Regions from separate parts of the Nocardioides jishulii genome, predicted to be linked through region 1. Evidence: predicted binding sites of a transcription regulator. Region 1 holds the regulator's gene; each other region holds the start of a gene.

Region 1 (5,222 bases):
TCACCGGCTTGCCCTCGACGAGGTAGCCGGGCCCCATCGGGAAGGTGCGGCGCTTGTAGCGCCGGTCCTCGAGGGTGACGGTGCGCAGGTCACGGTCGATGCCGACGACCTCGCCGCACCACTCGGTGGTCACCTCCTCGACGACCATCCCCATCTCCACGGGGGTCTCGGTCGCGCGGCCGCGGACGGGGGCGCGCCAGTCGCCGGAGAGGACGTCGGAGCCGTAACGGTCAGTGGGGGAGGACACGCCTCCAACGCTAGGCGCGGGCGCCGACGACCCGACGGATCGCCGACGGCGTGCCGTCGATCCGTCAGATCAGCGGCAACCGCTTCTGGCTGCGGGGGAGGTGCTCGTAGCCCCGCGCGACTGCGTGGACGAGCCCTTCGGGGAGGTAGGGCCACTGCGCGGAGGCGAGGGCGTCGGACTCGCGTACGCCGCGGCTCGCGAGGTCGCGCACGGTCTCGGCCACGATGCCCACCGCGGCGCGCTGGTCCTGCACGAACTCACGGTCCACGACGGCGCCGTGCCCCGGGACCACGAGGGTCGAGGGACGCAGCAGCCCGAGCACGGTGTCGAGCGTGAGCGGCCACTCCAGGGGCCACGCGTCGATGCCGTAGCAGGGGGCCCCGGACTGCTCGACGAGGTCGCCCGCCACGAGCACGTCGGCGTCGGCGACGTTGACGACCACGTCTCCTGCGGTGTGGCCCCGTCCGGGGTGGATCAGCTCGACGAGGCGTCCGCCCAGGTCGAGGACCCTGACGGAGGCGAAGGTGGTGTCGGGCGGGCACAGCGCCGTCGCCCCGACCTCCTCGTGGTGCCCCTCGCTCTCGGGGTGCCCCAGCACCGAGCGGGTCTGTCGTGCTCCTTCGGCGTGGGCCGCGAACTCCTCCAGCGCGGCCTCGTGCGCGTGCACCGGTACGTCGCCGTAGGTCGCGCGCACGGCACCGTTGCCGAACGTGTGGTCGAAGTGCCAGTGGGTGTTGACGAGGCCCACGACCTCGCCCGCGCCCAGGGCGCGGACGTCGGCGACGAGGGCCTCCCCGGCGCGCGTCGAGCCGTGGGAGTCGACCAGCAGCAGGCCGTCGTCGCCCCCGATGACGGTGACGTTGGTGTCGAGCCACTCGCGCCGCGAGACCCAGACCCGGTCGGCGACCTCGACGAAGGGGGAGTTCATGGCGCGAGCCTAGCCCCGCGCAGTCGGTGTGGATGGGGTCCGGCGGGTAGGCTTGGCACTCGTCGGGCGTGAGTGCCAGACAGGGCGGCAGATGTTGGTGTCGGCCCGCCCGATCCACCGTCGATGAGGAACAGGAGCAGCCGGCATGTCCCAGGAACGCAAGCTCGCCGTCCTGCGAGCCATCGTCGAGGACTACGTCGCCACGGAGGAGCCCGTCGGCTCCAAGGCCCTGGTCGAGCGCCACGGGCTCGGCGTCTCGCCCGCCACGGTGCGCAACGACATGGCGGCCCTCGAGGACGAAGGCTTCATCCACCAGCCCCACACCAGCGCCGGGCGCGTGCCGACCGACAAGGGCTACCGGCTCTTCGTCGACCGCCTCGCCACCCTCAAGCCCATGTCGACGGCCGAGAAGCGAGCCATCGCCACCTTCCTCGACGGCGCCGTTGACCTCGACGACGTCGTCCAGCGCGCCGTGCGTACGCTGTCGCAGCTCACCCACCAGGTGGCCGTGGTGCAGTACCCGACGCTCTCGCGCAGCACGGTGCGTCACGTGGAGTTCGTCGCGCTGTCGACGACCCGCCTGCTGGTCGTGCTGATCCTCTCCAACGGCCGCGTGGAGCAGCGGATCGTGGAGACCGCCGAACGCCTGCTCGACGACGAGCGCCTGGCCGAGCTGCGCACCCGCGTCAACCGGCTCGCCGCGGGTCAGCGCATCGCTGACGCCTCCACCGCCCTGGGCGACCTGCCGTCCCAGGTGTCCGAGCCCGACGGTCCCCTCGCCCGTGCGGTCACCGACGCGCTCGTCGAGGCGATGTCGGACCACCGGCGTGGTGAGCGCGTGGCCGTCTCCGGCACCTCCCACCTGGCCCGCCACGGCGACCAGTTCGAGACGTCGGTCCGCCCGCTCCTGGAAGCCATGGAGGAGCACGTCGTGCTGCTCAAGCTGCTCGGCGAGGCCAGCGCCGACGGCGAGCTGACCGTCAGGATCGGCACCGAGGGGCCCTTCAGCCAGTTCGCGAAGACCAGCGTCGTCTCGTCGGGCTACGGTCCCGGCAACGACGCGTTGGCGAGCCTGGGGGTCCTCGGCCCCACCCGCATGGACTACCCGAGCACCATGGCGAGCGTGCGGGCCGTGGCCCGCTACGTGTCGCGCATCCTCGACGAGGCCTGACGCCCGTCCCGACCCACACCACCCCACCACCAGCACGAGGAACGACGTTGAGCCAGGACCTGTACGAACTTCTCGGTGTCTCGCGTGACGCGGACGCGGACCAGATCAAGAAGGCGTATCGCAAGCTCGCCCGCCAGCTGCACCCGGACGTCAACCCTGACCCCGAGGCGCAGGAGCAGTTCAAGCAGGTGACCACCGCGTACGAGGTGCTCTCCGACCCCCAGAAGCGGGCGCACTACGACCGCGGCGGTGACCCGTTCTCCCAGGCCGGAGGGTTTGGCCAGGGGGCCGGATTCTCCTTCACCGACATCATGGACGCCTTCTTCGGCGGCGCCGCGCCCGGTGGCGGCGGTGGTGGCCGTGGTCCGCGTCCGCGCATGCGTCGCGGCCAGGACGCCCTCATCGCCCTCGAGGTCGAGCTGGCCGAGGCGGCCTTCGGCGTCACCAAGGAGATCAAGGTCGACACCGCGGTGACCTGCAGCCTGTGCCACGGCGCCGGCACCGCCGAGGGCACCGAGCCGGTCACCTGCGGCACCTGCCACGGCGCCGGTGAGGTCGCCCAGGTCCAGCGTTCGTTCCTGGGGGAGATCCGCACGCTTCGCCCGTGCGCGGCCTGCCGCGGCTACGGGTCGATCATCCCGGACCCCTGCCGGGAGTGTTCCGGCGAGGGCCGCGTCCGTTCGCGCCGTACCCTCAACGTCAAGATCCCCGCGGGCGTCGACGACGGCACCCGGGTGCAGCTCACCGAGCAGGGTGAGGTCGGTCCGGGCGGCGGTCCCGCCGGTGACCTCTACGTCGAGATCCGGGTCGCGCAGCACCCCACCTTCGTACGCCACGGCAACGACCTGCACTGCACGGTCTCGGTGCCCATGACCGCGGCCGCCCTCGGCACCACCCTGACCCTGCCGCTCCTCGAGGCCGACGTCGTCGTCCCTGAGGACGAGGCGAAGGACGAGCGTGAGACGACCTACGAGCTGGAGGTCCGGGCCGGCACCCAGTCGGGGACCGAGCAGGTCATCCGCGGCAAGGGAGTGCCCGGGCTGCGCGGCGGGCGCGGCGACCTCATCGCCACGGTGGTGGTGGAGACGCCCTCGAAGCTGGACGCGCGTCAGGAGGAGCTGCTGCGCGAGCTGGCTGTGCTGCGCGGCGAGGAGGCTCCCGAGGGCACGATGCGCTCGAGCCACAAGTCCGTCTTCGGGCGCCTGCGTGACGCCTTCGGCAACCACTGAGTCGAGGCGGCGCCATGACGCTTCCCGTGCACGTCGTCGACGACCTGTCGGCCGCCACCCCCGGGGCGACGGTCCAGGTCACCGGTGACGAGGGGCACCACGCCGTCGCGGTACGCCGACTTGGCGTGGGCGAGCGCGTGGTGCTGACCGACGGTCGCGGCCGCGCCGTGAGCGGTGCCGTCAGCGCCACGGCCAAGCGCGCCTTCGACCTGGTCGTCGACGAGGTCACCGACTCCCCGCGTCCCGCCCCCCACCGTCAGCGTGGTCCAGGCCCTGCCCAAGGGGGACCGCGGCGAGCTCGCCGTGGAGGTCCTCACCGAGGTGGGGGTCGACGTCGTCGTCCCCTGGGCCGCCTCCCGCTCGGTCGCGGTCTGGCGGGGCGAGCGGGCGGCGAAGTCGCACGCGAAGTGGGCGTCCACCGCGCGTGAGGCCGCCAAGCAGGCCCGACGCGTGTGGCACCCGGAGGTGACTCCGCTGGCGACCACGGCCGACGTCGTGGCGCGCATCGAGGCCGCGGAGGTGGCCCTGGTGCTCCACGAGGAGGCGAGCGCGCCGTTGTCGTCCCTCGAGGTGCCGGTGGCGGGGGAGATCCTCCTGGTGGTCGGCCCCGAGGGCGGCGTCTCGCCGGAGGAGCTCGAGGCGTTCACTGCCGCCGGGGCCGTCCCCGTACGCCTGGGGCGTGAGGTGCTGCGTACCTCCACCGCCGGCGTGGTGGCCGTGGGCGCCCTGCTCTCCCGCACCGCCCGCTGGCAGGCTGAGGACCCCGCCTGACGCGACACGTCGCGAAGGACATGACGAGGCCCCGCCGACCAACCGGTCGGCGGGGCCTCGTGCGTCAGTGCTGAGCCGGAGTCACGACTCGGTCGTCCTCACTTCACGACGAAGGTCTTGGAGTCCTTGGTCGGGCCGGGGCCCTCGCCGTCGGAGGGGTCGGACGTCGTGGCGACGAACGTGTACTCGCCGGGCTCGAGCTGCGAGATGTTGATCTCGACGTGCCACGGGTGAAGGCGGTCCATCCAGCCGTCGGCCGTCGCGTAGCCGGTGAGAACGACCTTGTCGCCCTGGCGGATCTCCCACGGCACGTTGGCCTCGAACGAGCTCGCCAGACCCTCCGCCACGAGCTCCTCGCCGGTGACGGTGGAGTCCTGGGCCGGGACGGTGACGTTGACCATCGCCATCGTCGACTGCCAGTCCGCCCGATTGACGGGCTTGCTCACGTCGATGCCGAAGAGGGTGGGCGGGGTCGACTCGTCCTCTGACCCGGTCGTGCGGACGAACCGCACGGGGGTGGTGCTCTGCTCGACGCCCTGGAGGGTCAGCACCATCTGCTGGAGCGCCAGCTTGGCCTCGGCCTCCGGCATGCCGTCGGGGCGTTCGGTGAAGGCATCGTCCTTGAGCGTCACCGTGATGACGCCGTCCTTCATCTCGGCGCTCTCGACCGCGCCACCGGGCCACAGGGTCCGGTAGTCGGGGTCGAGCGGCTCGCCGCCGTCGACGAGGCGAGCAGCCTCGGTCAGGGCCTGGCCCTCCACCTGCTGGAACTCGCGGAACAGGCGCACCTTGCCGCTGGCGTCCCCGGCGTAGTACAGGGGGACCGCGACCGTGATGGGCGCCGGGGTCTCGGTGTCGTCCGTGGGGGTCGGGGTG
Region 2 (5,222 bases), 460 kb from region 1:
CTCGTGGCCGAGCAGGAACGGGAACTCGTCGTTGATCCCACCCTGGCGGTAGTGCAGGTCGGTGTGGCAGACCCCGCAGGCCTGCACCTTGACCACGGCCTCACCCGGACCGGGGTCGGGGACGTTGATCGTGACCACCTCGACCGGGGCGTCCTTGCTCATCGCCACCACTGCCTTGACCTGTTGCACTGGGCCACCTCCGCGTACGTCGTCCATCCGGTGCGGCGAGCCGGTCCGGCCCGCCGACGCTTTGCAGCAAACGTACGTGTCCCTCCCCCGGTACGGCCAACGGCCCGCCACCCCGAGGGGTGGCGGGCCGTGGAGCCGTGTGGCTGGGGGCGATCAGTGACCGTGGCCGTGGCCGTGGCCACCCGCAGCGGTGCCCTCGTCCTCGTCCTCGGGCTTGTCGACCACGAGCGTCTCGGTGGTCAGCAGCATCGCAGCGATCGAGGTTGCGTTGACCAGCGCGGAGCGCGTCACCTTCACCGGGTCGAGCACGCCCTGGGTGACCAGGTTGCCGTACTCACCGGTGGCGGCGTTGTAGCCGTACTCCTTGCCCTCGGCCTTGCCGCCCTCGCGCACCTTGGTGGTGACGACGTAGCCGTTCTCGCCACCGTTCTCGGCGATCCAGCGCAGCGGCTCGTCGACGGAGCGACGAACGACGCGGACGCCGGCAGCCTCGTCACCGACGAGGCCCAGGTCGCCCTCGAGCACCTCGACGGCGTGGATGAGCGCGGAGCCACCGCCAGCGACGATGCCCTCCTCGATCGCGGCACGCGTGGAGGAGACAGCGTCCTCGATGCGGTGCTTCTTCTCCTTGAGCTCCACCTCGGTGTGGGCACCGACCTTGATCACGCAGACACCGCCGGCCAGCTTCGCGAGGCGCTCGGAGAGCTTCTCGCGGTCCCAGTCGGAGTCGGTGTTCTCGATCTCGGCCTTGATCTGGTTGACCCGGGCCTCGACCTCGGCGGCCTCACCGGCGCCGTCGACGATGGTGGTGTTGTCCTTGGTGACCACGACGCGGCGGGCCTGGCCCAGCACCTCGAGGCCGGCCTGGTCGAGCTTGAGCCCGACCTCGGGGGCGATGACCTGGCCACCGGTGAGGACCGCGATGTCCTGCATCATGGCCTTGCGGCGGTCACCGAAGGCCGGCGACTTCACCGCGACGGCGTTGAAGGTGCCGCGGATCTTGTTGACGACCAGGGTCGAGAGCGCCTCACCGTCGACGTCCTCGGCGAGGATGAAGAGCGGCTTGCCGGTCGCCATGACCTTCTCCAGGAGCGGCACCAGCTCGGCGACCGAGGAGACCTTGCCCTGGACGAGCAGCACGTAGGGGTCGTCGAGGACGGCCTCCATGCGCTCGGGGTCGCTGACGAAGTAGGCCGAGATGTAGCCCTTGTCGAACTGCATGCCCTCGGTGAACTCGAGCTCGGTGCCCATGGTGTTGGACTCGTCGACGGTGATGACGCCGTCCTTGCCGACCTTGTCGAAGGCCTCGGCGAGCAGCTCGCCGATGTGCGCGTCGCGCGACGAGATCGTCGCGACCGACGCCATGTCCTCCTTGGAGTCGACCTCACGGGCCGCCTCGCGGAGCGCGTCGCTGAGGGCCTCGGCCGCGGCGTCCATGCCGCGCTTGAGGCTCATCGGGTTGGCGCCGGCGGTCACGGCCTTGAGGCCCTCGTGGACCATGGCCTGGGCCAGCACGGTGGCGGTGGTGGTGCCGTCACCGGCGACGTCGTTGGTCTTGGTGGCAACTTCCTTGCAGAGCTGCGCACCGAGGTTCTCGAAGGGGTCGTCCAGCTCGATCTCACGGGCGACGGAGACACCGTCGTTCGTGATGGTCGGAGCGCCCCACTTCTTGTCCAGGACGACGTAGCGGCCCTTGGGGCCGAGCGTCACCTTGACGGTGTTGGCGAGCGCGTCGACTCCGCGCTCGAGCGCACGACGAGCGTTCTCGTCGAACTCAAGGATCTTGGGCATTGCTGCTCCTCTTGGTGGTTCTCAGGGCCGGGGTGCCGGCGAGTTCTCAGGGCCGGGGTGCCGGCGAAATGGCGTCCGCCCGACGGGCGGGTGCGCCGACGTGCTTCGAACGAAGCGGTGTCAGGCACACCCAACGCCGCCGGGCGGGATGCCAGTTCGTCAGGAAACGATGGCGAGGACGTCGCGCGCCGAGAGGATCAGGAACTCGTCACCCGCGTACTTGACCTCGGTGCCGCCGTACTTGGAGTAGATGACCTTGTCGCCGACGGCGACGTCGACCGGGACGCGGTCGGTGCCGTTCTCGGCGAAGCGGCCGGGGCCCACGGCCACGACCTCACCCTCCTGGGGCTTCTCCTTGGCGGTGTCCGGGATGACCAGGCCGGAAGCCGTGGTCTGCTCGGCCTCGAGGGGCTTGACGACGATGCGGTCCTCGAGGGGCTTGATGTTGACCGACACGATGTCGACCTCCACTTTCTGCACGTGAGTCTGTGTGTCTGGACGGGGGTGCGGGGTGGTCCGGCCAGCCGGAGACCCGCGGGGTGCCGCCGTTCTCGACCGCGCCGTCGCGGGGGTCGTGGTCGTTCACGGCTGCTGGCATTCTCGACATGAGAGTGCCAAGCCAGACGTTAGCACTCCCCGTCTGTGAGTGCCAGCACAGGAGGAGCGGAGTCCGGCGGCTGGAACATGGGGGAGGATGCACGGGTGGACCTCGACACCTTCACCTGGCTGCTCACCCCCGACGGCCAGCGGCTGCTGGAGCAGGCGGCGCACCTGTACGCCGACCACGAAGGCAACCCCTTGGCCGCCGCCGCGGCGGTACGCAGGGTCGAGCCCGACCCCGAGCGGGCGGCCGCCGCGCTCACGCAGGTGCAGCTGCGAGTCAAGGGCGTCGCCAAGTTCGGCGAGGACGCGTTGCGCATGTACTTCACCCCTGACGGCCTGGAGCAGGCCACCCGCAGCCGCGTCGCGGCCCACCGGGCGGCTCGACTGGCGGCCGCGCGACCGAGCTCGGTGGTCGACCTCGGCTGCGGCATCGGCGGCGACCTGGTCGCCTTCGCCCGCGCCGGACTGACGGCTGCCGGCGTCGACCTTGACCCGGTCCGCGCCCGCGTCGCCCAGGCCAACCTCGACGCGCTCGGACTGCCCGGCGCCACGATGGTGGCCGACTCCACCTCCCTGGACCTCGACGGCTTCGGTGCCGCCTTCGCCGACCCCGCGCGCCGGGGAGCTCGCGGCCGCGTCTTCGACGAGACCGGCTGGACCCCTCCGTGGTCGTTCGTGCTGGAGCTGCTGCGGCGTACGTCCGTGGTCAAGGTCGCGCCCGGCGTCGGCCACGACCTGGTGCCCGAGGGCGTCGAGGCCGAATGGGTGAGCGACCAGGGCGAGGTGAAGGAGGCCGCGCTATGGTCGCCCGGCCTGGCGACCGTACGCCGTCGCGCGACCGTCATCTCGGGCGACGGCCTGGTCAGCCTGACCGACGAGGACGATCCCTACCAGGGCCAGGACCGCCCCGTGGTCGACCTCGCCGAGCACCTCTACGAGCCCGACGGCGCGGTGATCCGGGCAGGACTCGTGACCGCCGTGGCGGCGGGCGTCGGCGGTGGCCTGCTCGACCCCCACATCGCCTACGTCACGAGCGACCAGTCGTTCCGCTCCCCCTTCATGAAGTCGTACTACGTCATCGAGGAGCTCCCCTACCGGGAGAAGCAGCTCAAGGCGGCGCTGGTGGAGCGCAACATCGGTCCCCTCACCATCAAGAAGCGTGGCGTCGACATCGTTCCCGAGCAGCTGCGCAAGCGTCTGGGGCTCACCGGCGACGTCGAGGCGACCATCGTGCTGACCCGCGTCGGCGGGGTCGGCCGCGTGCTTCACGTACGCCCGTTCTGACCCTCCCGCCCTCCCGACGTCTCGTACGTCCGGCCGCGCCGGCGCCACTGACCGGCGCCGACGCGCACTGACGAGCACACTGACCGGCCGCCCAACATTATTTACTGGACATTAGTGTGCGACGCACACTAATGTCGCCGCCATGAACGATGACGTCCTCGCCAGCCACCTCCAGGAGCTGCGCCGCGGCACCGTGGTGATGGCGGCGCTGGCCACCCTCACGCGCCCCACCTACGGCTACGCACTGCTGGAGGAGCTCGCCGCAGCCGGCTTCGCCGTCGACGGCAACACCCTCTACCCCCTGCTGCGGCGCCTGGAGAAGCAGGGCCTGCTGACCAGCGAGTGGAACACCGAGGAGTCCAGGCCCCGCAAGTTCTACCGCTGCACCCCCGAGGGCGAAGCCCTCCTGACGGCCCTGCTCGACGAGTGGCAGAGCCTGCACACGTCCATCGAGAGACTCAGGTGACGAGATGACTGCCACGAAGCCCACCCTGACCGACCGCTACGTGCACGCCGCGACCCGGCGACTGGGCGAGGACCAGCGCGACGACGTCGCCCTGGAGCTGCGAGCCGGGATCGCCGACCGCGTCGAGGCACTGCGCGCGGAGAACCCGATCCTCGACGAGGAGTCCGCGGAGCACGCAGCGCTCGTTGAGCTCGGCGACCCCGACGCGCTCTCCGCCTCGTACGCCGGCACTCCCCAGCAACTCATCGGCCCGGAGCTCTTCCCCGCGTGGTCCCGCGTGATGCGCGCCGTCCTGGTGACCGTGGTCCCGATCGTCACCGTCATCCTGATGGCGATCGACGCCTTCGCCGGCGAGAGCATCGGCAGCATCGCCGGGCACGGCGCGTGGATGGCGGTGGCCCTGGTGGTCCACATCAGCTTCTGGATCACCCTGAGCTTCGTGGTCGTCGAGCGGAGCAGCGAGGGCGGCCTCACCCAGGAGAGCCTGGGGATCACACCCTGGAAGCCTGAGTCACTGCCCGAGCCTCCACTGGGGCCGCGCGGCTCACTCGGCGAGACCCTCACCAACATCGCCTGGCTGGCGATCCTCGGCATCTTGCTCATCTGGCAGCAGGTCGCGCCCACGGTCCGCATCGACGGCGAGCGCCTCCCCGTCATCGATCCCGACCTGTGGTCGTTCTGGATGCCGCTGGTGCTGGTGACCCTGGCGTGCGAGATCGCGTTCGAGGCAGCGAAGTACCGGGCGGGTGCCGGGTGGACGCCCGGCTTCGCCGCGCTCAACACCGTGACCGGTCTGCTCTTTGCCGCCCCGATCGCATGGTTGGCGAGCCAGGACCGCCTGCTCAACCCGGCGCTCGTGCAGGCACTGACCGAGGAGGGAGTCACGTTC
Region 3 (5,222 bases), 560 kb from region 1:
CCGGACGGGAGGTTGCGGACCTTCTCCGCCACGACGCCGCCCTCGAGACCAGCGTTGATCGCGATCTGCTTGAGCGGAGCCTCGGTGGCGACGCGGACGATGTTGGCGCCCGTGGCCTCGTCACCGGTCAGGTCGAGACCGTCGAAGGCGACAGCGGCGGCCTGGACGAGGGCGACGCCACCGCCGGCGACGATGCCCTCCTCGACGGCAGCCTTCGCGTTGCGAACGGCGTCCTCGATGCGGTGCTTGCGCTCCTTGAGCTCAACCTCGGTGGCCGCGCCGACCTTGATGACGGCCACGCCGCCGGCCAGCTTGGCGAGGCGCTCCTGGAGCTTCTCGCGGTCGTAGTCGGAGTCCGACTTCTCGATCTCGGCGCGGATCTGGTTGACGCGACCCTCGATCTGGCCGGCGTCGCCAGCACCCTCGACGATGGTGGTCTCGTCCTTGGTGATGACGACCTTGCGGGCCTGGCCCAGCAGCTCGAGACCAGCGGTCTCCAGCTTGAGGCCGACCTCCTCGGAGATGACCTGGCCACCGGTGAGGATCGCGATGTCCTGCAGCATGGCCTTGCGGCGGTCACCGAAGCCCGGAGCCTTGACGGCGACGGACTTGAAGGTGCCACGGATCTTGTTGACGACCAGGGTCGACAGGGCCTCGCCGTCGACGTCCTCGGCGATGATGACCAGCGGCTTGCCGGACTGCATGACCTTCTCGAGGAGGGGCAGCAGGTCCTTGACGTTGGAGATCTTGGAGTTGGCGATGAGGACGTAGGGGTCCTCCAGCACGGTCTCCATGCGCTCGGGGTCGGTGACGAAGTAGGCCGAGATGTAGCCCTTGTCGAAGCGCATGCCCTCGGTGAGCTCGAGGTCGAGGCCGAAGGTGTTCGACTCCTCGACCGTGATCACGCCCTCCTTGCCGACCTTGTCCATCGCCTCGGCGATGATCTCGCCGACGGTGGTGTCAGCGGCGGAGATCGAGGCGGTCGAAGCAATCTGCTCCTTGGTCTCGACGTCCTTGGCCATCGACAGGAGCTCGTTGGAGACGGCGGTGACCGCAGCCTCGATGCCGCGCTTCAGGCCCATGGGGTTAGCGCCGGCCGCGACGTTGCGCAGGCCTTCGCGGACCATGGCCTGGGCCAGGACGGTGGCGGTGGTGGTGCCGTCGCCCGCGACGTCGTCGGTCTTCTTGGCGACCTCCTTGACGAGCTCGGCCCCGATCTTCTCGTACGGGTCCTCGAGCTCGATCTCCTTGGCGATGGAGACACCGTCGTTGGTGATCGTGGGGGCGCCCCACTTCTTCTCGAGGACGACGTTGCGGCCCTTGGGACCGAGCGTGACCTTGACGGCGTCGGCGAGCGTGTTCATTCCGCGCTCGAGGCCGCGTCGGGCTTCCTCGTTGAAAGCAATCAGCTTAGGCATGACTCCTGCGATTCCTTTTCGGAGTTCGTGGTGGTGCGCCGGCGGGCTGCCCGCGACGGACGACGCCGGTCGACGACGGACCCTTCCCGTCGCTTTCCAGCGCCTCAGCATCACCGGTGCGCATTGTCACTCTCGTGGCGAGAGTGCCAAGCCCAGTTTTAGCACTCGCCACGGGCGAGTGCAAACGCCCCTGCCGCCTTTTGGCACCGTCGCCGTACGCGTCGACGGCGCCGCCCGGTGTGGGCGGCGCCGTCGAGGAGTCGTGCGTGCGTGGAGGTCGCGGTCAGGCAGGCATCTTCATGAGCTTGATGCCCTTGGTGAGCGAGCCGAACGCGGAGCGGAAGATGGTCTCCAGCTCGGCGCCGTTCGCGGCGCAGAAGAAGAAGTCGCCGTCCGCGTTCTCCGCGTTTCGCTGGGCAGTCACGTTGCAGTCGGAGGCGGTGGACGGACCGCCGTCGGGCGCGTTGGACGCCGTCCGGGCGAGCACGTCACGCAACCTGTCGGTCCTGTTGTTGCCCGTGACGCAGTAGTTGTTCGTCACCGCGGCCCCGAAGCCGATGGTGATGATCAGGACGTCCTTGGCCTTGACCTCGTCGGCCATCCGCACCAGGTTGTCGCAGCCCTGCTGCCCCTTCGAGGCGTTGCGGCCCGCTCCGAAGTCGGTGGCGCTGAACAGGTTCTTGTAGCCGTTGGTCAGGACCTCGTCGGGCGAACCGTCCGTCTCGAAGATGAGCACCTTCTTGGGGGTGGGACCAGGACGCACCGGGAGCGACGACAGGTTGTTGGGGGTGCTGCCGAGCAGGTAGCGGGCACCACCCTTCAGGGCCGAGGCGAGGTGCGTGCCGTAGTTGCCGGACTTGGCCCCGGGCATGCACTTCAGCGACTTCACCAGCGGGTCCGTAGCGACGACCGTGCCACTGGGACCGGTGAGGTAGCCGTTGGAGAACGGCGACGCGATCCAGCTGCCAGCGTTCGGCGAGTTGGTGCTCTCGAGCTTCGGGGTGTTGTCACTGTTCCACTGCAGGGTGGCGGGCCTTCCGCTCTCGGTCTGCTTGACACCGGACTCGGCACTCGTGCAGAGCTCCGTGCTGTTCTTGTTCATCCGACGCGCTTCGCTCTTGTGGATGGTGCCGAGCGCGACGTACTGGAGCTCGGGGTTCATGACCGTGAGCGAGCTCTCGATCGCCGCCTTCATCTTGTCGCGGTCAGTGTCGGCCATCGACGGTGTGCGGTCGGCCATGACGAGGATGTCGAGCGGATTCGGCACGTCGTTCCCGCACGTGCCCTTGCAGGCGATCGAGACCACCGCACCTGTGTCGCCTTCCTTGTAGCCGATGGCCGGGGCGAACGCGTAGGGCACGACCTTCGAGTCGGCCACCCGAACGGTGTTGCACTTCACCGCTCCCCCCGTGCTGGCCGTGCGGCGCGGGTCACAAGGGATGAAGCAGACGAACTCGTCACACTTCGTGCCGACGTAGGGCCTCGTGCCGTGCGGGTTGCAGGTCGTCGGGATCTGCGTGTACTGCACCGACTTGGTCGCACCTGTCGAGGCCACGACGCACCACAGGTCGGTCGTGACGCTGGTGTTGACGTCGTTGGCGCGCGCCATGTCACCGACGACGGTCTGGATGTTGTTCTGCTGCTCGGGCAGTGCGTAGGCACCGGCGTGCGCGGCGGCGTCCAAGGTGTCCTTGAGCTGCTGCTTGGCCGAGACCTGGCTGGCGATGTCGACCGAGATGGCCGCCAGCGCAATGAGGAGGACCAGGACCATCGAGAAGAGGATCGCGTAGGCGCCCTTCTCGTCACGACGGCGCGCCGCGCGGGCGGCGAGGCGGGAGACCATGTTCCTCTTCGTCATTCGATTCTCATCTCTGCCTGGCGGGTCAGGTCGAAACCACCCGGGAAGAACATCCCGACGGGGGTCAGCATCTTGTGCTGGTAGGCGATCTTCACGACGGCGGTGTCGCCACTGAGCCTGTTGGCGTCGTAGGCGCCGCACGACGTGTTCGCCGGCGGTCGCTTGCAGGAGACGGTCACCGTCACCGCACCCACCGAGCGGGTGGCGTTGGTGGCCACGGCCACCACCTCGGCCTGGGTGGACTTCAACGAGGCGGCGCGGGCGGCGTCGCGGGCGGCGTTGTTGATCATCGAGCCACGGTTGATCATGTAACCGAAGTCGATGATGCCGAAGAGCAGCATCAGGAAGATGGGCAGAATGAGGGCGAACTCCACCGCTGCCGCCCCACGCTCCCCGCGCTTCCTAGGTCCGAGCGCCATGCGTCCTCCGGTTCGTCCATGACTGAACGCGGGCCCAGGGTCCAGGGCACCGCATCCTGAAGATTAAGGACGAGGGCGCCCCGAGTCCCGAGAACTCGAATTTTGCCGGCCCGCCGGTCTAGTCCATATGGGGTACGCCACTCCCGCTCACGCCAGCCGTCGGAGCACGGCCTCCACGTACGGCTCGACGTTCTCGGGGCAGAGCTCGAGGTAGAGCGCCGGCTCGATGAGCTCGAGCTCGCTCACCTTCCACTCCCCCTCGTGCAGGAGGAGGTCGACACGGCCGTAGTCGAGCGCCCTCCCCACGAGCTCCCCGGCGGCCTCGAAGCCGGCCACCGCGCGCCCGACCACCGCAGCGTCCAGCGACGCACGGGCGTACGTCCCTCCCAGGTGCTCGTGGACCCGCACCTCGCCGGGGCCCGGGACCTTGCGCACCTGGGCGGCGGGGCGGCCACCGAGCACGAAGACCGACAGCTCGCCGGCGTCACGGACCGAGTGGACCAGGGGTTGGACCAGCAGGTCTCCCGCCGGAAGGTCGACGGCCGACAACGGCTCCTCCGCGCCGACCACCACGACGCCGACGCCCCCGGCGCCGACGCGCGGCTTCACCACGACGTCACCCCACTCGCCCCGTGCCCGCGCGAGGTCGTCGGGGCCCTCGAGCAGGCGCGAGGGAACCACCGGAACCTGTCCTCCCTCACCCAGGGCGACGAGGTACGCCTTGTCCATGTTCCACGCCATGACGTCACTGCCGTTGAGCAGTCGTATCACGCCTTCGACCCGCCTGGCCCAGGCGAGGAACGCCTCGGGACGTTCGACGTAGTCCCAGGTGGCTCGGACGGCCACCAGGTCGGCAGCACCCCAGTCGACGTCCGGGTCGTCCCAGACCGCCCAGGTGGCGTCGACGCCACGTTCCGCGAGGGCCGCATCGAGCAGCTCATGACCCGGCTCCCCCTCGGGAAAGGCGGTGCAGGTGGCCAAGATGACCTTCATCGGTCCTCCGAGGGCGAGGCAGCGGGTCGCTGCGGTGGTCGTCAGGGCAAATGAGTAGCCCGTCTCACGACCTCCACGCAACGCGTGGCGCATCCTTGCCCCATGACGACGACTGTCCCGACGCCCCCGCCCCCGGCGCCGCCCACCGAGGCGGTCTCCGGACGGCACCTGGAGTGGCTGCGTACCGAGGTCTCCGAATGGCGTGCCGATGGCCTGCTCACCGACGCCCAGGCTGCCTCGATCCTCGGTCGCTACCACGAGTCACGGGTCTTCTCCCTGACGCGCCTGTTGCTCGCGCTCGGTGCCGTCTTCGTCGGCGTCGGCGTCATCTGGTTGGTCGCCGCGAACATCGACGCGCTGCCGCCCCTGGTCCGCTTCGTCGGCGTCACCGCGCTGTGGCTGGCCCTGCTCGTGGGCGCGGAGGCGCTGTCGTCGCGCGGCAGCCGGCGACTGCTGGTCGGCGCGCTCCGCATCATGGCGGCCTTCGCGATCGGCGGCGTGGTCTTCCAGGCCGCGCAGAGCCTGCAGGTGCCG

The links. The regulator HrcA, encoded in region 1, represses chaperone genes, less so after heat shock. The targets are predictions, from matches to a motif close to TTGGCACTCGNNNNNNNCGAGTGCCAA.
Region 2: the regulator HrcA is predicted to act here: its motif matches at 2,607-2,633, upstream of groES (co-chaperone GroES).
Region 3: the regulator HrcA is predicted to act here: its motif matches at 1,577-1,603, upstream of groL (chaperonin GroEL).

Annotation. Positions count from the first base shown of each region.
Region 1 is NZ_CP040748.1:2,321,531-2,326,752, reverse strand. Features, by position in the region: gene FCL41_RS10990 (DUF3097 domain-containing protein) at 1-247, opposite strand, end outside; gene FCL41_RS10985 (MBL fold metallo-hydrolase) at 312-1,175, opposite strand; gene hrcA (heat-inducible transcriptional repressor HrcA) at 1,321-2,346, shown strand; gene dnaJ (molecular chaperone DnaJ) at 2,394-3,575, shown strand; partial or broken gene FCL41_RS10970 (16S rRNA (uracil(1498)-N(3))-methyltransferase) at 3,590-4,346, shown strand; gene FCL41_RS10965 (Gmad2 immunoglobulin-like domain-containing protein) at 4,445-5,222, opposite strand, start outside.
Region 2 is NZ_CP040748.1:2,780,696-2,785,917, forward strand. Features, by position in the region: gene FCL41_RS13125 (S-(hydroxymethyl)mycothiol dehydrogenase) at 1-189, opposite strand, end outside; gene groL (chaperonin GroEL) at 343-1,980, opposite strand; gene groES (co-chaperone GroES) at 2,140-2,436, opposite strand; gene FCL41_RS13140 (class I SAM-dependent methyltransferase) at 2,683-3,867, shown strand; gene FCL41_RS13145 (PadR family transcriptional regulator) at 4,010-4,333, shown strand; gene FCL41_RS13150 (hypothetical protein) at 4,338-5,222, shown strand, end outside.
Region 3 is NZ_CP040748.1:2,878,636-2,883,857, forward strand. Features, by position in the region: gene groL (chaperonin GroEL) at 1-1,418, opposite strand, end outside; gene FCL41_RS13665 (TadE/TadG family type IV pilus assembly protein) at 1,702-3,276, opposite strand; gene FCL41_RS13670 (TadE/TadG family type IV pilus assembly protein) at 3,273-3,695, opposite strand; gene FCL41_RS13675 (ATP-grasp domain-containing protein) at 3,843-4,688, opposite strand; gene FCL41_RS13680 (DUF2157 domain-containing protein) at 4,791-5,222, shown strand, end outside.